Regions from separate parts of the Mesorhizobium sp. USDA 4775 genome, predicted to be linked through region 2. Evidence: predicted binding sites of a transcription regulator. Region 2 holds the regulator's gene; each other region holds the start of a gene.
The links. Region 2 encodes PhoB, which activates phosphate uptake and scavenging genes when phosphate is short. Its sites were predicted from a motif close to TGTCATNNANCTGTCAT; they were not measured.
Positions count from the first base shown of each region.

Region 1 (6,026 bases), 6.2 Mb from region 2:
ACCTCGCGGGCGTCGAAGACGCCCTCGAGTATCCTTGTCATCCGCTCAAGGTCGCGGACGATGAAGGTCATGTGGGACAGGCCTTCGATCATTCCGCGGCCTCCCGCTTTTCGTCGACCTTGGCGGGGTTCTCACGGGCCTCATGTTCGGCGCGCATGCGGCGCACGAGGTCCAGCTCTGCCTGGAAGTCGACATAGTGCGGCAGCTTCAGATGCTCGACGAAGCCGGTCGCCTGGACATTGTCGGAATGCGAGATGACGAATTCCTCGTCCTGGGCGGCGGCGATGATGTCCTCGCCAAGCTCGGAGGCGCGCAGCGCGCGGTCGCAGAGCGCCATGGCCATCGCCTTACGCTCGCTCTGGCCAAAGACCAGGCCGTAGCCGCGGGTGAACTGCGGCGGCGCCTTGGCCGAGCCCTTGAACTGGTTGACCATCTGGCATTCGGTGACCCGCACCGTGCCGAGCGGGGCAGGGAAGGGCAGTTCGGGAACATCCAGTTCCAGCTCAACCTCGCCGATGCGGATTTCTCCGACGAAGGGATGGTTGCGGGCATAGCCGCGCTGGGTGGAATAGCCGAGCGCCAGCAGAAAGCCCTCATCGCCGCGCGACAGCGCCTGTAGGCGGATGTCGCGCGCCATCGGAAATTCCAGCGGTTCGCGGGTGATGTCGCCGGGGACATGGTCCTGCGGCATGTCGCCATCCGGTTCGATCAAGCCTTCGCGGGCCAAGATCGCCGAGACGCGTGGCATCGCTTGCGCTTCGCTCTCACGCTGCAGCGGTTGGGCGACATCAGAGCCGGCTGCAAGCTCGGGATCGAGCAGCCGTTGCGTGTAGTCGAAGGTCGGCCCGAGCAGCTGGCCGCCGGGCAGGTCCTTGTAGGTTGCCGAGACGCGCCGCTCGACCAGCATGGCGCCGGTATCGATCGGCTTGCTGTAGCCGAAGCGCGGCAGGGTGGTGCGATAAGCGCGCACCAGGAAGATCGCCTCAATCATGTCGCCGCGCGCCTGGACGATGGCGAGTGCGGCGAGCTCCAGGTCGTAGAGCGAGCCTTCGCTCATCACCCGGTCGACGCCGAGCGCCAGCTGCTCGACGATCTGGTCGAGGCGCAGGGCCGGCACCGAACGGTCGCCGCGCCGGCGATCGGCGAGCAGGCTGTGGGCGTTACGAATAGCGGCTTCGCCGCCTTTTACCGCGACATACATCCTATGCCTCCATCGTCTTGATGCGCGTGGTGCGCGGCAGGCAGGCTATGCCTTCAGCGGTGGCGAGGATGATGTCGACGCCGCGCGGAAAGCGCTGGATATTCTGCTTCCATTGCTCGATGAAATGACGCGGCATCTGCGCCGGCGCGATCGTGGCGCTGGTTTCGATGCCAGGCCCTTCCAGCAGCAACGGAGTGCCTGAAACGAGGTCGTTGACCTGCAGGATCAGGGTGGTCGACCGGTCGGGATAGTCCTGCGTTCCCTGCGCAAAGCCGTCGAGCGCCATCATCTCGGCCGGCGTGGCGACAAAGGCGAAATGCGCGTCGGCAGGCGTGTTGGCCAGCGGCGCGCCGGTGTGGAAACCAAGCCAGGAATCGATCGCGGCGGAGACGTGCAAGGCGGGGTCGAGCCAGAGCGGCGTGTCGTTGTCGCACAACGCCAGTGCCACGGCCCCGGCGGTTGCCGAGAGTGGCGTCGGCGGGCGGGCCAGGGCCGGCAAAGGCTGCACGCTGCCCGGCCGTGCCATCGCGTCCATGACCGCGCGAAACACCGTCTGGGCGTTGAACACCGGATCGGCAAAGCCGCCCTCGATCGATTGCGCTGCGATATCCATCAGTCTTCTCCGCGAACCATGGTGAAGAAATCCACCTTCGTTGCCGCCGTCTCGGCACGGCGTTTTTCCTGGGCAGTGGCGAGCGCCGACCTCAAAGGCCCGATCAGCCTGGTCTCGACCTCGGTCCGGCGGGCAGGGTCCTGCCAGAGCGCGTCGGCGATCGCCGCGAGCTTCGCCTTCTGCTTGTCGCGGCCAAGCGCGTAGCAATGGCCGACCTGTCCGGACGGTAGCCTGACGGTGGCGCGGGTGACGGTCGCCTCGCCGACATTGAACGGCGCGCCGCCGCCGCCGATGCGGCCGCACAGCGTCACCAGCCCGGTCTCGGGGCCGCGCAGCAGCTCGGCCTGCGAAGGCAGGCCAGCTTCGTTCCAGAGCCGGACGATGTCGTCGCCACTCGATTGCGCCAGCGTCGCCATGGCGGCCTTGCGCTCGGCCTGGTCGCGGGCTTCCTGTCCTCGCATCGGCAGTATTCCTCTTTGCTAAATTCGTCTATTGATATAGACAACTATACAAATTATACATATTACCTAACGCGAGTCCATGACGGGTGGATGACAGGGGATAGATGGCCGGGGGCAATTCATGATCGGGCGACAGGAAGCCGACAGTATCGAGCGGCGCAGCGGCGTCTCGCTGTGGCGGCAGATCGCCGACAGGATCCTGCAGGCGATCGCCACCGGCGATTTCGCCGAGAATGCCGCGCTGCCGCCGGAGGTGACGCTCGCCGAGCGTTATGGCGTCAACCGTCACACGGTGCGCAGCGCCATATCCGCACTTGTGCAGGAAGGAGTGCTGCGGGCAGAGCAGGGGCGTGGCACCTTCGTGCTGTCGCGCAAGCGGCTGTCCTATCCGATCGGCGCGCGCACACGCTTTTCAACAGGCCTGCAGGGGCAGACCTCGGAACGCCACATCGTGCTGCTTTCCTCATCGGTCGAGCCGGCCAGTCAGCGTGTCGCTGAGGGTCTTGGACTGGCCAGGGCGACCGAGGTGATCAGATTGGAGACACGCGGTGAAGCCGATGGACGGCCTGTGTCGCGCGCTGCCGGCTGGTTCGATGCCAGGCGCTTTGCCGGCATCGACAAGGCGATGGCAGAGACTGGCTCGATCACCGCATCGCTGGCCCGCTTCGGCATAGACGATTATCTCAGGCAGTCGACCGTGCTGTCGGCGCGCCATGCCGATGCGGCCGATCTCGCCGACCTCGACCTTCAGCCAGGCGCCATCGTGCTGGTCACGGTGGCCGTCAACATCACGCCGGACGGGCGACCGATCCAGTTTTCGGAGTCGCGCTTTCCGGCCGAACGGGTGGAACTGAAGCTGTCGGCGCTGTGAGCCGGATTCTGCCGACTATCCGACCTCGATCACCGCTTTGATCAGGCCGGATTTCTCGTGCGCCCAGCGGGCGAGATCGCCCGGCGTATCGGCAAGCGTGGTGCGGTGGGTGACGAGCTTGGCCAGGGGCACGGCGCCGTTGCGGATCGAGGCCGCGACATGATCGAAATCGGCACGCAAGGCATTGCGGCTGCCGACCAGCGTCATTTCGCGTTTGTGGAATTCCGGATCGGAGAAGACGATGTCGTCCTTGACGACGCTGACGAGCACCAGTGTGCCGCCATGCGCGACATGGGCGAAGGCCGACTGCACCGACCGGGTGTTGCCGGTGGCGTCGAAGACCACGTCGAAGCCTTCGCCTGATGTCGCTTCCTTGACCAGGTCCGGCACCGCTCCGCGCGAGCCGTCGAGGATACTGAAACCAAGTTCGTTTTCGGCGAAAGCGAGGCGTTCACTGCTCATGTCGAGCAGCGTTACGTCGAGCGCGGCAATGCGGGCGAAGATGGCGTTGCCGAGCCCGATCGGGCCGGCGCCGATGACCAGCGCGCGGGCGCCGGGATCGGCGCGGGCGCGACGTACGGCGTGCGCGCCGATGGCCAGGAATTCGACGGCGGCTGCGTCGGCCAGCGACAGGCCATTGGCCGGATAGAGATTCTGCGCCGGGACAAGAATGCGTTCGCACATCGCGCCGTCGCGATGGACGCCGAGCACCTCGATCTTGACGCAGCAATTCGGCTTGCCATGCCGGCAGGCGATGCACTTGCCGCAGGAGAGGTAGGGGTTGATGACGACCGGTTCGCCAATGGCAAGGTCGACGCCCTCGCCAGTCTCGATGACGGTGCCGGAGACTTCATGGCCCATGATGCGGGGGTAGGCGAGGAACGGGTGCTTGCCCTCGAAAATGTGGTAGTCAGTGCCGCAGATGCCGACATGGCTGACCGCGACCAGTGCCCAGCCGGCAGGGGGGGCACCGGGCGCGGGGCGATCTTCCAGGACGAGCTCCCCGGGCGAGCGGCAGATAACGGCTTTCATGTTTCAGTCCAGTTGGGTTTCCGACCCGTCTTCATGCCGGGCCGGAGATCGATTTCAGCAGTGGTCACTTGCCGCCGCGGCGGCGCAGACCGTCGAAATAGACGATGACGATGATCAGCACGCCGGTGATGATGCGCTGCCAGAAGGCGTTGACGTTGAGCAGGTTGGCGCCGTTGTTGATGGTGGCGAGAATGAAGGCGCCGAGCAGCGGGCCGTGCACCGAGCCGACCGCGCCGAACAGCGAAGTGCCGCCGATGACCGAGGACGCGATCGCCTGCAGTTCCCAGCCCTCGGCCTGGGTCGGGTTGCCGATGCCGATGCGCGAGGCCAGGAGCACGCCGACAAAGGCCGCGCACAGGCCCGACAGCGTGTAGGCCATGTAGATGGTGCGCTGGACATTGACGCCGGAGAGGCGCGACGCCTCGGCGTTGGAGCCGACCGAGAAGAGATAGCGGCCCCAGCGGCTGTGATGCAGGAAGATGTAGGCCGGGATGCCGACCAGGATCACCATCCAGAACAGATTGGGCACGCCGAGGAAGGAGTTGCGCGAGAATTCCTGGAAGGCATCATTGTTGATGGAGATCGAGTTGCCGTTGGTCATCAGAAGGCCGATGCCGCGCAGCGAGGTCAGCGTCGCCAGCGTGATGATGAAGGGCGGCAGGCCCATCTTGACGATGCCGAAGCCGTGGAACAGGCCGATGGCAACGCCGACCAGCAGCGTGATCAGGATGGCAAGGAAGACGGGTATGCCGGCATTGATCAGCATCGCCGCAATGACGGTGGCGAAGCCGACCACCGCACCGACGGACAGATCGATGCCGCCGGTGATGATGACGAAGGTCTGGCCGACCGCCAGGATGGCGATCATCGAACCCTGACGCAGAAGGTTCGAAATGTTGTTGGCCGAGGCGAAGCTCGATGTCGACAGCGACAGGATGACCCAGAGCAGCACCAGCAGCGCCAGCAGCGTCAGCCCGAACAGGGCGTTGTAATTGCGCTTGGGTTTTTCGGCAGGAATCGCCTCGGTGCTCATATCTTTCCTCCCAGCTTTTCTTGTTTCTCGGCGAGCGCCTGTGTGAGAATTTCCTCGTGATCGGCGGTGCGGAATCCGTGTGTCGCCACCAGCTTGCCGCGGCGGAACACATGCAGCGTGTCGGCCAGCTCATAGACTTCCGGCAGATAGGACGAGATCAGGATGATGCCGGCGCCCTTCGACAAGAGCGCGCCGAACAGCCGGTAGATCTCGGCCTTGGTGCCGACATCGACGCCGACTGTCGGCTCGTCGAAGATGAACAGCTTGGCGCCATGCGCCAGCCATTTGCCGATGACGATCTTCTGCTGATTGCCGCCCGACAGGCTGGAGGCCAGCGCGTGGCGTGTCGGCGTCTTGATGCGGAGATCGGCGATCTGGCGGTCGGCCTGGGTCTTCTCCTGCGCGCCGGAGATCAACATGTTTTTGGAGATGCGCTTGTAGATCGGCAGGTTGAGATTGAGGCCGACCGGCAAATTGAGGCAAAGGCCCTGGTCGCGGCGGCTTTCCGGCGCTAGCGCCATGCCGAGCTTGATCGCGTCATGCTCCGAATTGACCTGGACCGGCTTGCCTTCCCACAGGATCTGGCCGGCCGATTTGCGATGGCGGCCGTAGAGCGTGGTGACGAATTCGCTGCGCCCGGCGCCGATCAGCCCGTAGAGCCCGACGATCTCGCCGGCGCGGACCGTCATCGAGACATTTTCGAAGCCCTTGCCCGACAGGTTCCTGGTTTCCACGATCGCGGCACCCGGCGTGAAGTGCTCCTTGTGATAGACCTGCTCGATCGAGCGGTTGATCATCAGCTTGACCAGTTCGGC
Region 1 is NZ_JBSSFM010000001.1:6,403,924-6,409,949, reverse strand. It holds gene fosX (FosX/FosE/FosI family fosfomycin resistance hydrolase) at 1-92, opposite strand, end outside; gene ACVILI_RS31455 (carbon-phosphorus lyase complex subunit PhnI) at 89-1,201, opposite strand; gene phnH (phosphonate C-P lyase system protein PhnH) at 1,203-1,814, opposite strand; gene phnG (phosphonate C-P lyase system protein PhnG) at 1,814-2,275, opposite strand; gene phnF (phosphonate metabolism transcriptional regulator PhnF) at 2,397-3,146, shown strand; gene ACVILI_RS31435 (zinc-binding alcohol dehydrogenase family protein) at 3,162-4,178, opposite strand; gene ACVILI_RS31430 (ABC transporter permease) at 4,243-5,211, opposite strand; gene ACVILI_RS31425 (sugar ABC transporter ATP-binding protein) at 5,208-6,026, opposite strand, start outside.
Region 1: the regulator PhoB is predicted to act here: its motif matches at 2,355-2,371, upstream of phnF (phosphonate metabolism transcriptional regulator PhnF).

Region 2 (6,026 bases):
CGAGCGGCGCGACCGTGCGCCCGCTGGTGATCAGCCATGCCATGCCGCGCCAGACCAGCAGGCCGCCCAGCGTCACGATGAAGGCCGGAACCTCCATATAGGCGATGATGAAGCCCTGGAACGCGCCGATCAGGAGACCAAGCGCCACGCCAGCCGCCAGCGCGATGATCCAGAGCCAGGGGTTTCCAAGCTGGAAACCGACGACGCGGATGAGGAATTCAGCCTGCGCCACGCCCATGATCATGCCGATCACGCCTTCGACGGATCCAACCGAGAGGTCGATGTTGCGCATGACGATGACCAGCACCATGCCGGTCGCCATGATCGCGACCGACGAGGTCTGCACCGACAGGTTCCACAGATTGCGCGGTGTCAGGAAAAGCCCGCCCGACAGGATATGGATGCCGACCCAGATGACCAGCAGTGCACCGACCATGCCGAGCATGCGCGTATCGAGCTCGGTAGCCTTGAGGAACCGTCCGACGGCGCTGAGTTCGGATGCACGCGCCTTGTCCGCTGTAGTGCTGCCGACCGGTTGATTAGAGGTCGTGTCGGTCATGCTATCCTCCCACCGGTTTACCGTCTGGCGCGGGTACCGAACATGGATGCTATTTGCTTTCCGCGGTCATTTGAAGCGGGAAGCCCCTTGAGAAACGCCGCGGCTTTTGGGCCGCGGCGTCGATATCGAACGGTATTGCGCCGTTTTAGTTGCAGGCGGCGACGCTGCCGGCGGCGACACCCGCGCAGACTTCGTCCTTCTTGATCCAGCCGGCGTCGATGACGACGTTGAGATTGTCCTTGGTGATGGCCACCGGGGTCAGGAACAGCGACTTGACGGTGTTGCCGCCGGGCGTCGTGAAGTCCTTCACACCGGCGATGTCGGTCATCTTCTTGCCGTCGGCCAGCTGCGAGGCGATCTCGGCGGCGTTCTTGCCGAGTTCGCGCGCGTCCTTCCACACCGACACGGTCTGGGTGCCAAGCGCGATGCGGTTCAGCGCGGCATGGTCGCCGTCCTGACCCGAAACCGGCACGGTGCCGGCAAGACCCTGCGCCGTCAGCGCCGCGACGACGCCGCCGGCGGTGCCGTCATTGGCCGCGACGACCGCGTCGACCTTGTTGTCGTTGGCGGTCAGGAACTGCTCCATGTTCTTCTGGGCGTTGGCGGGGAGCCAGCCGTCTGTATAGGCCTCGCCGACATTCTTGATCTTGCCGCTGTCGATGGCAGCCTTGAGCACTTCCATCGAGCCCGCGAACAGGAAGTCGGCGTTCGGATCGGCGCCCGAGCCCTTGATGAAGACATAGTTGCCTTCCGGCTTGGCCTTGAACACCGCGCTGGCCTGCAAGCGGCCGACTTCCTTGTTGTCGAAGGTCAGGTAGAAGACGTCCTTGTTCTCGATCAGGCGGTCATAGCCGACGACCGGAATGCCTTCGTCCAGCGCCTTCTGCACGGCTGGGCCGATGGCCGAGGCATCCTGGGCCAGGATGATCAGCGAATTGGCGCCCTGCGAGATCAGGCTCTCGACATCGGTAAGCTGCTTGCCGGGATTGGATTGCGCATCGGCGGAAATATATTTGTCGCCGGCGGCCTCGATCGCCTTCTTCATGGCGGCCTCGTCGGTCTTCCAGCGCTCTTCCTGGAAGTTGGACCACGAAACGCCGATGACCTTGTCCTTCGCCTGCGCGACCGACGCAAGCGTCAGCGACATGGCGACACCCGCCAGGATGGCGGCTGTGAATCTCTTCATGATATTCCTCCCTGCGCCGCGTATGGCGCGACCAAACTGGCCCTAAGGCCGGCACAGAGGCCCTATTTTTTCGAGCCTCGAAAAAACACTGATCCAACACCGGAACGCTGTCAACAACGATTCTGATGGATTTAGATGTCCCTCTGAATTTTTTTCGAGCTTCGCAATAAATAAATGACAGCACAGGCCGCTTCTGCCAGTATTTGACCGTGTCGCCGGCAGCGTTCGAGGGAGGACCGGAAGAACCGCGGCGACCGGGAGGATGTGAAAAACATGTCGGTCGGAATCCGCCACGACGATCTGCGCCGGCGCAACCGCGCCATGGTGATCGCGGCCGTGCGCCGGGCCGGCCGGCCCTCGCGCACCGAGATCGCAGCGACCACCGGCCTCAGCCATTCGACCATATCGGCGATTTCCTCCGACCTGATCGGTGAAGGCATCCTGGCCGAGGGCAAGCCGAGCGAGGCCGGCGCGCTGAAACGCGGCAGGCCGCAGGTCGGCCTCGGCCTCAATCCGGAGGCCACGGCTGTAATGACCGTGGTGCTGTCGCTGAATTTCCTATCGGTTGCAGTCATCGACTATGCCGGCCAGGTGATATCGGAGGAACAGCGCCGGCTGGACACGCTGACCATGTCGCGCGAGGCGCTGATCGGCGAGTGCGTGGCCATAGTGCGGCGGCGCCTCGAGGATCCCGACATCGACGTACGCAGCGTCGCCCGCATCGCGCTGGCGATCCAGGGCATCACCGACACCGAGGCCCGGGCGATGCTGTGGTCGCCGATCACACCGCAGACCGACATCGCCTTCGCCGACATACTCGAAGCCGAGTTCGGTATCCCCGCCACCATGGAAAACGACTGCAACATGATGGCGGTGGCGCTGCGCTGGCGCGATCCCGAGCGCTACCGTGACGACTTCATCGCCATCCTGCTTTCGCACGGCATCGGCATGGGGCTGGTGCTGAAGGGCGAGCTGTTCACTGGCACCCATTCCTCAGGCGGCGAATTCGGCCACATGATCCACCGGCCGGGCGGCGCGCTCTGCCGCTGCGGGCGGCGCGGCTGTGTCGAGGCCTATGCCGGCAATTACGCCATCTGGCGCAACGCCAGGCAGCTCAGCGAGGACACCGAGCCGGTGGCCGATGTCAGCGACGCGCAGATGCGGGCGCTGGCCGCGACGGCACGGGAACGGGACGGGCCCGAGCGCGAAGCCTACCGCAAGGCCGGGGAGGCACTCGGCTACGGCCTCGGCAGCCTGTTTGCGCTGATCGATCCCGCGCCCGTCGCCATGGTCGGCGTCAGCGCCGCTGCCTTCGACCTGATCGAGCCGGCATTGCGCGAGGCCATCGCCCAGACCGCCGGCGGCCAGCACTCGAAATCGATCTCCTTCGACACCGAGCCGAACGAACTGCCGCTGATCCGCGAAGGCTGTGCCATGCGCGCGCTGACCTTCGTCGACCAGGAGATTTTCGCGCCCGGCGTGCAAACGAAAGCAGGCCCTGCCGCGAAGAAAAACGTCGCCTGAGTCAGGTCGTGCTCAATCCTCGCGGATCGCGTAGCCCGCCCCACGGATGGTGCGGATGACATCCGGCATGCGGCCATTGTTGACCGCCTTGCGCAACCGGCCGACATGCACGTCCACGGTGCGCTCGTCGATGTAGATCGTCTCGCCCCAGACATTGTCGAGCAGTTGGCTGCGCGAGAACACGCGCCCGGGGTGCCGCATCATGAATTCGAGCAGGCGGAATTCGGTCGGCCCGAGCCGGATCTCGCTCTTCTTGCGGTAGACCCGGTGCGATTCACGGTCGAGCACGATATCGCCGACCTTGAGCACGCTGGACAGCACTTCCGGCTTGGCGCGGCGCAGCAGCGCCTTGACGCGGGCCATGAATTCCGGCGTCGAGAACGGCTTGACCAGATAGTCGTCGGCGCCGGTGGAGAGCCCACGTACACGGTCGCTTTCCTCGCCCCGGGCGGTCAGCATGATGATCGGCAGCCGCTCGGTCTCGGGCCGCATTCGCAGGCGCCGGCAGAGTTCGATGCCGGACACCGCCGGCACCATCCAGTCGAGCACAAGGAGGTCGGGCACGTTCTCCTGCAGGCGGATTTCGGCTTCGTCGCCGCGGGTCACCACCTCGACCTGGTAACCCTCCGATTCCAGATTGTAGCGGAGGAGCACGCCGAGCGGCTCCTCGTCCTCCACCACCATGATGCGTGGTGCGATCATCGATTGATTACCCCTGCGCTCAGGCCGCCGGCGCCGACATCGCCGTCTCGTCCTGTTTTGGACGGTTGGCGGGCAGTTGCGTGCCGGTCAGGACATAGTACGCATTCTCGGCGATGTTGGTCACATGGTCGCCGATGCGTTCGAGATTCTTGGCGCAAAACAACAGATGCGTGCAAGCCGTGATGTTGCGCGGGTCTTCCATCATATAGGTCAGCAATTCGCGGAAGACGGAGGTGTATTTGACGTCGATGCGCTCGTCGTCGGCGCGCAGCTTCGCCAGTGCCGCGGCATCGCGCGCCGCATACTCCTCGATCACACCCTGCACCTGGATCAACACCAGCTGCGCCATGGCGTCGATGGAATGCGACAGGTCGCGCGGCGTGGCGCTGAGGCCGACAGTGCCGACGCGCTTGGCGATGTTCTTGGCAAGGTCGCCAATGCGTTCGAGGTCGCCGGCCATGCGGATCGAGCCGACGACATGGCGCAGGTCGTCGGCCATCGGCTGGCGCTTGGCGATCAGCGTGATGGCGCGGTCGTCGAGTTCGCGCTGGCGCGCATCCATGATGGCGTCGTCGGAGACGACGCGCTGAGCGAGAGCATTGTCGGAGTTCAGCAGTGCCTTGGTGGCGCCGCCGACCATCGAGCCGGCGAGGTCGCCCATGTCGCTGATCAGCCTGCTGATCTGTCCGAGATCCTCGTCGAAGGCTGCGACTGTGTGTTCGGCCATGATCCTGGTCCTCGTATGCGTGCGATCAGCCGAAGCGGCCGGTGATGTAGTCTTGCGTGCGCTTCTCGCGAGGCGACGTGAAGATCTTCTCGGTGCGGTCGAACTCGACCAGTTCGCCCAGATACATGAAGGCGGTCTGCTTCGAGACGCGCGCCGCCTGCTGCATGTTGTGGGTGACGATGACGATCGTGTAGTCGGCCTGCAGCTCGTCGATCAGCTCCTCGATCTTGGCGGTCGACAGCGGGTCAAGCGCCGAGGCCGGCTCGTCGAGCAGGATCACCTCCGGCTTCACCGCCACGGTGCGGGCGATGCACAGCCGCTGCTGCTGGCCGCCCGACAGGCTGAGGCCGCTGGCATTGAGCTTGTCCTTGACCTCGGTCCACAGCGCCGCGCGCTTGAGCGCCTGCTCGACACGGCCGTCCATCTCGGCCTTGCTGATCTTCTCGTAGAGCCTGACGCCGAAAGCGATGTTCTCGTAGATCGACATCGGGAACGGCGTCGGCTTCTGGAACACCATGCCGATCTTGGTGCGCAGCAGGTTGAGATCCTGCGAACGGTCGAGGATGTTCTGGCCGTCGAGCAGCACCTGGCCCTCGGCGGTCTGCTTGGGATAAAGCTCGTAGATGCGGTTGAAGACGCGCAGCAGCGTCGACTTTCCGCAACCCGACGGGCCGATGAAGGCGGTGACGCTGCGCTCGGGCAGCGACAGCGTGATATCCTTCAGCGCCTTCGACTGGCCGTAGTAGAAGTTGAGGTTCTTGACCTCGATCTTGGCCTTGGTCACCGCCTCGGCGGCGATCGTCATGTCTGGAGACAACATCTGGCTCATTTGTCCTCTCTGCGTCCGGTCAGGCTGCGCGCGAAGATGCTGAGCGCGAGAACCGTCAATGTGATTATGAGTGCACCGGTCCAGGCCAGCTGCTGCCATTCCTCATAGGGGCTGAGAGCGAACTGGAAGATGGTGACAGGCAGGCTGGCCATCGGCGCGTTGAGATTGCTCGACCAGAACTGGTTGTTCAGCGCCGTGAAAAGAAGCGGTGCGGTCTCGCCGGAGATGCGGGCGATGGCCAGCAATATGCCGGTGACGATGCCCGAAAGCGCGGCGCGATAGGCAACCGAGCGGATGACCACCCAGCGCGGCGCGCCGATCGCGGTGCCGGCTTCGCGCAAGGCGTTGGGCACCAGGTTGAGCATGTCCTCGGTGGTGCGCACGACGACGGGGATGACCAGGATGGCGAGTGCTACGGCACCGGCGATCGCCGAGAAATGGCCCATCGGCCGCACCATAAGCTCATAGACGAACAGGCCGATGATGATCGACGGCGCCG
Region 2 is NZ_JBSSFM010000001.1:244,870-250,895, forward strand. It holds gene ACVILI_RS01200 (sugar ABC transporter permease) at 1-559, opposite strand, end outside; gene xylF (D-xylose ABC transporter substrate-binding protein) at 705-1,745, opposite strand; gene ACVILI_RS01210 (ROK family protein) at 2,019-3,269, shown strand; gene phoB (phosphate regulon transcriptional regulator PhoB) at 3,282-3,971, opposite strand; gene phoU (phosphate signaling complex protein PhoU) at 3,991-4,698, opposite strand; gene pstB (phosphate ABC transporter ATP-binding protein PstB) at 4,724-5,527, opposite strand; gene pstA (phosphate ABC transporter permease PstA) at 5,524-6,026, opposite strand, start outside.

Region 3 (6,026 bases), 610 kb from region 2:
GGGCACAGAAGTGGGAGCCATCAGCCCGACGAAACCCGCCGCTGCCGGACGGCCCGCTGCATGTGCTTGTCGATAGCACGGGATTGAAAGTCTACGGCGCCGGGCAATGGCTGGAGCAGAAACATGCCACCAGATCACGTCGCAAACTGGCGCAAGCTGCATCTGGCAGTGGATGCCAAAAGTGGCGCGATCATTGCCCAAAGGCTGACAGATCAGGACACGGATGATCCTTCCCAGGTGGCACCGCTGCTCGATCAGATCGACGCCGAGATCGACCAGTTCACAGCCGACGGAGCCTATGACGGCAAGCCAACCTATCGGTCTATCCTGCAGCACAGCGCAACCGCGAACATCGTCATTCCACCGCGTTCCACGGCGGTGGAAAGCGGTGATGCCGGACCGCCTGGTCAAAGGGACAAGCACATTGCCGCAATCGCAAGCGACGGTCGGCTGAAATGGCAGGCAGCCACCGGCTACGGCAAGCGGGCGCTGAGCGAAACAGCCATCGGACGATACAAGGGGCTGATCGGACGGCGCCTGCGAGCACGCTCTCTTCAGGCTCAACAGACCGAGGTTGCCATCGGTTGCATCGTTCTCAACCGCATGCTGGCATGGGCACGCCCGGAGTCTATCCGGCGTCAAGTCACGCAGGCATAACCAACTACATTAATGATCGAAATGCGTTCGATTTCATATCCGCGCACCAACGCCGCTCTTAGAGCAATTCCAGGAAAAGTGTGAAACGGGTTTCCCGGGCAAAGCGCATGGCGCTTTTCCCTTGGGAATCGCGGCAAAACAAACAGTCAGGCCATTGCGGACCCGCAAGGGCCGGACAAGGGAAGATCACCTCCGCCGGGGCCGGCGGAGGTGACGTGTGAAACCGGCCGTTGCCTGCTAGCCAGTTTCACAAGGCCTTTAGACGGCTGACATCGGCCGACGTGGCCCGGCGGTCGATGATCGTGCGACCCAGCGCATCCTTCATTTTGAAACGGCCGTTTTCGATCTTTTCGGTGATGCCGTCGGGATGTGTCACCGTGATGTTGTTGCCGCTCACCGAGACCTTGTCACCGGTCGCGGCGTTGACATGGCTGACGCCTTTGTCGCTCTGTCCCTTGCCGGATGCCGAGTTGTCACCACTGCCATCCGTTCCGGAATTGCCGCCGTTTCCATTTCCGTTGCCGCTGTTACCGCCGCTGCTGTTGCCGCTGTTACCGCCGCTGCTGTTACCGCCGTTACCGCCGCTGCTGTTACCGCCGTTACCGCCGCTGCTGTTACCGCCGTTACCGCCGCCGCTGTTGCCACCGTTACCGCCGCCGCTGTTGCCGCCATTACCGCCGTTGCCACCGCTGCCATTGCCGCCATTGCCACCGCCACCGTTGCCGCCGCCATTGCCGCCATTGGCGGCCTGTGCTGATGCGGCGTCGATTCCGGGGGCGGAGCCGTGCAGGGCAATTCGATAGGGAATGATGGTCAGCGCCAGAGCAGCCGCCGAAACGAGCGTCAGCCGGCGGCACCGGGCCGTGATCGATCCGTGCATCCTGATCTCCGTCGATTGAGCCGGCGCGCCCACCCCAACGTTGCAACCAGCAACATCGCCGAAAGATGTATTGGCCGGAAGCGACCTCCGACCGTTGCGTTTGTCCTCCAGGACTTTTGCAAGCGCAAGGTTGGACTAAAGTCCGATGTCACGGTGACAACCACCTCGCGTGGAGCGGCGGAGCAGGTATGATGTCACGAAAATGTGATCAGTTGGCTGTAGGGGTCGAAAGGCGACAAAAAAGCTCCAGCCACTCCAAAGCCAGAGGCCCTTCGTGACCGAACATCGCTCTCCCGACGCCCGATTCCGCACCAGCCTGCTCGAGGAAAACGAAGGACCGGCCACCAACCCCACCGACAACCGCACCATGGGCGAGATCATCGCCGCGCGGTTCTCGCGCCGGGGATTCCTGAAGGGATCGCTCGCCGTCTCGGCGATCGCCGCGACCGTCGGCCCGCTGGCCATGATCGCCGCCGACGATGCCCGCGCCGCGGAAGGCTCCGCCTTCAAATTCGACGAGCTCGAGGCCGGGATCGACGACAAGCATCATGTCGCGCCGGGCTACGACGCCGACGTGCTGTTGCGCTGGGGCGATCCGCTGTTTGCCGATTCGCCGCAGTTCGACCCGACGAAACAGTCGGCCGAGGCGCAGGCCAGACAGTTTGGCTACAACAACGACTATGTCGGCTACATCGCGATCGACGGCTCGGCCGAGCACGGCCTGCTCGTCGTCAACCACGAATACACCAACCCGCATCTGATGTTTCCGGGCATCGTTTCGATCGTCGAGAAGGACGGGAAGAAGAAGGCCGAGGTCGCGCCGCTCTCGAAGGAGCAGGTCGATGTCGAGATGGCGGCGCATGGCGGCACCATCGTCGAAATCCGCAAGGTGTCAGACAAATGGCAAGTGGTGCGGGACGGCAAGCTCAACCGCCGCATCACCGCCACCACCGAAATGGCGCTGTCGGGCCCGGTCGCCGGCCACGACCGCGTCAAGACCAATGCCGACCCGTCCGGCACGAAAGTGTTCGGCACTTTCAACAATTGCGCCGGCGGCGTCACCCCTTGGGGCACCTATGTGATGGCCGAGGAGAACATCCACGGCTATTTCTCCGGCGAATTGCCCGAGGGCCACAAGGAAGCCGCCAACTACAAGCGGCTCGGCATTCCGGAAGGTGCCTATGAATGGGGCGCGCATTACGACCGCTTCAACCTCGCCAAGGAGCCGCACGAACCCAATCGCTTCGGCTGGATCGTCGAGGTCGACGTCAACGATCCGACATCGACACCGAGGAAGCGCACCGCCATGGGCCGCTTCAAGCATGAGGGCGCCGAATCCATCGTCGCCAAGGACGGCCGCGTCGTCTTCTATCTCGGCGACGACGAGCGCTTCGACTATGTCTACAAATTCGTCACCAAGGGCACGTTCAACGCCAACGACCATGCCGCCAACAAGGACCTGCTCGACGAGGGCACGCTGCATGTCGCCAAATTCGCCGAGGACGGCACGGTCGACTGGCTGCCGATCGTCTTCGGCCAGGGGCCGCTGACGGCGGAAAACGGCTTTGGCAGCCAGGCCGACGTGCTGATCGAGACGCGGCGCGCCGCCGATCTGCTTGGTGCCACCAAGATGGACCGGCCCGAGGACATCCAGCCCAATGGTGTCAACGGCAAGGTCTATGTCATGCTGACCAACAATTCGAAGCGCAAGGCAGACCAGGTCGACGCCGCCAATCCGCGCGCCGAGAATGCCTTCGGCCACATTATCGAGATCACCGAGACCGACGGTGATTTCACCGCCGCCAAGGGCAAATGGGAAGTGCTTTTGAAATGCGGCGATCCGTCGGTTGCCGATGTCGGCGCCACCTTCTCGACGGCGACGACGGCCCATGGCTGGTTCGGCATGCCCGACAATTGCGCGGTCGATTCGGCCGGGCGCCTGTGGGTCGCTACCGACGGCCAAGGCCCGAAGGCCACCGGCCGCACCGATGGCTTGTGGGCGGTCGACACCGAGGGGGCTGCGCGGGCAACTTCGAAACTGTTCTTCCGCGTGCCGATCGGCGCGGAAATGTGCGGCCCGCTGTTTGCGCCCGACGACCGGACCGCCTTCGTCGCCGTCCAGCATCCGGGCGATGGCGGCGAGGATTGGGAAGGCTTCGGCCGGCCGTCCTACTATGAGGATCCATCGACGCGCTGGCCGGACTTCAAGCCCGAAATGCCGGTGCGGCCGTCGGTCGTCGCCATCACCAGGCAAGGCGGCGGCAAGATCGCGGTGTGACATCAGGCGGCTGGAGCAGGCAGGGGATTTGACCATGCCCTGCGTGCCGACCGCCTCCCCAACGTCGATGGATGTTTCCGCCAATCGCCAAGGTTCAAGCCTCGGGAAAGATCGGCAATTTACTGATGGCGCCCTAACGCGCGTCGAAACGGATTCGTGCGACGCGCGTTAGGTCTTTGTCTTGTGCATGTCGTACGCCCAAAGCCGGAGCCGCTTTTGGGCGAGATGCATTGGGTCGTTTCCTGGAGCCCGCCACCATGTCGAAGTCAGTCTATGACCGGGGCCTGCTCAAGCCCGGCGACATCGCCAGGCTGCAGCGCGTCTTTGACGAAGTCTGCCTGCGGCGCACAGCTCAGCCCGATTCGCCGGAAGCACGCGAGATCGCGCTCACCCTGCTCGCGCTGCACAATGCCGGCATGGTCGACGAGGAGATGCTGATGCAAGCCGTCGGCTTCCGCCGGCTCGAGCCGAAATCGGCGTGAGGCGTCAGGTCGCTAGAGCTCTTTGTTTCGACGCAATTCCCAAGGGAAAGCGCTCACACTTCCCGGAATTGCGCTAGCGGCCCGCGCCGGCGATCCGCCTGGCGATCGCCTTGCCCAAAATGGCGGCATTGGCGAAGCAGCCACGAATGCTCGGCCGCATACCGGTGAACCACAGGCCGGGCAGTTTCGGGTCGGCTTCACCGCCGTTGAAGAGCGGGACACCCTTGCCGTCGAGCACGCCGAGATCGCCGACCATGCGCTCCAGCCCGGTGCGGTAGCCCGTGGCGGCAATGACGATATCGGGATCGATCAGGCGACCATTGGCCAGGATCACGCCATCGCGGGTGAATTCCCGTATCGCCGGCACCACGGTAATCTTGCCAGACTTTATGGCGTCGACGGCACCGTCATCCGCAGCAATCGCGGTGTAGTCCGAGGCCAGGCGGCTGGCGCCGCCCGACGGCGCGGGCGGCATGCCGAATTTGGTGAGATCGCCGAAAACCAGCCGCTGCGTCGCGGCCATCACCGCATCGGCAACGCGCAGCGGCAAGCGCGCCATGAGCGGCGAAAGCCGGTGCACGGCGATCTTGCCGATCCGCTTGGGCAGAAGCGCGGGGCCATTGCGGGCCGACAGCCAGAGAGAAGCCGTATCCACGCCGGCCAGATGATTGAGGGCATCGAAGCCCGAATTGCCGGCGCCGACGACCAGCACCTTCTTGCCGGCATAGGACTTGGCGTCGCCAAAATCCGCCGAATGGATGATCCGGCCCGCGAAGGCCTGCATGCCCACCCACTGCGGCGTGAAGGGCTCCTTGTCACGACCGGTGGCGACGATGACATGACGCGCCAGACGCGAGCCGGCGCTGGTGCGCACCAGCCAATGGTCGCCCTTGAACACGAGGGTCTCGACGGCAACGCCGAACTCCACAGGCAACTGGTTCGCCTCGCGGAAATCGTTCATATGGCGGATGACGACGCTCTTGGGTGGAAAGGCTGGCGTACCCCCGGGAAAGGAAAGGCCGGGCAGCGCCGAGAGATCGCGATGGGTGTTGAGATGCAGCTGCTGGTGCCGCCGATGCCAGGGTTCGGCCAGCCGGCTCTCCTGTTCCAGGATCGCCACCGGCACGTCGGCCTTGATCAGGGCCTGCGCGACAGCCAGTCCGGCGGCGCCGGCGCCAATGACAATCGCCGGCTCGATCGCCGCCACCTGCTCCACCTTCGATCTGGTTGTCGTATCTGCCATTCGCTCTCAAAATCCATTCAACCGCCCGCCCTACAAGCTCGCAGGACGCTGTAACCGTTTGATCGCGCGCAAACCCAACAGCGGATCGGTGCGCTCAAGTGCCTTGCGCCGCCAGGGCGCAAACAACTCCCGTCGCGCAAATGCGGCTAAACCAACGACATGGAACGGAATGCCCCGCTTCCGTCCGAAACCATGCAGCCCTATATGGCATATCAGCGGCATCGGCGATAATCAGGTCGCGGCAATGTGATTGATTCGAGTTCCGAGGGGCTGGCGGATCTCGTTACCGACGCAGGAATTCGAAACCGAAGCGATTTCGGCTTCCCGTGAAAAATCAAGGCGCCGTGGTGCGTCTGGCGTGCCGAAAGGCATGTCGCGCCACAGACGGCACGCGGAATCCGGACCATGCCCTCCTTGCGGATCTATTTCGACAAAATCCTCGAGGGTGCCTCGCCCAGGGTCGAGCGCCAGGCATTGACGCATGTC
Region 3 is NZ_JBSSFM010000001.1:855,102-861,127, reverse strand. It holds partial or broken gene ACVILI_RS04365 (IS5 family transposase) at 1-657, shown strand, start outside; gene ACVILI_RS04360 (hypothetical protein) at 905-1,537, opposite strand; gene ACVILI_RS04355 (PhoX family protein) at 1,812-3,815, shown strand; gene ACVILI_RS04350 (hypothetical protein) at 4,073-4,297, shown strand; gene ACVILI_RS04345 (flavin-containing monooxygenase) at 4,371-5,540, opposite strand; gene ACVILI_RS04340 (phosphatidylglycerol lysyltransferase domain-containing protein) at 5,946-6,026, shown strand, end outside.
Region 3: the regulator PhoB is predicted to act here: its motif matches at 1,730-1,746, upstream of ACVILI_RS04355 (PhoX family protein).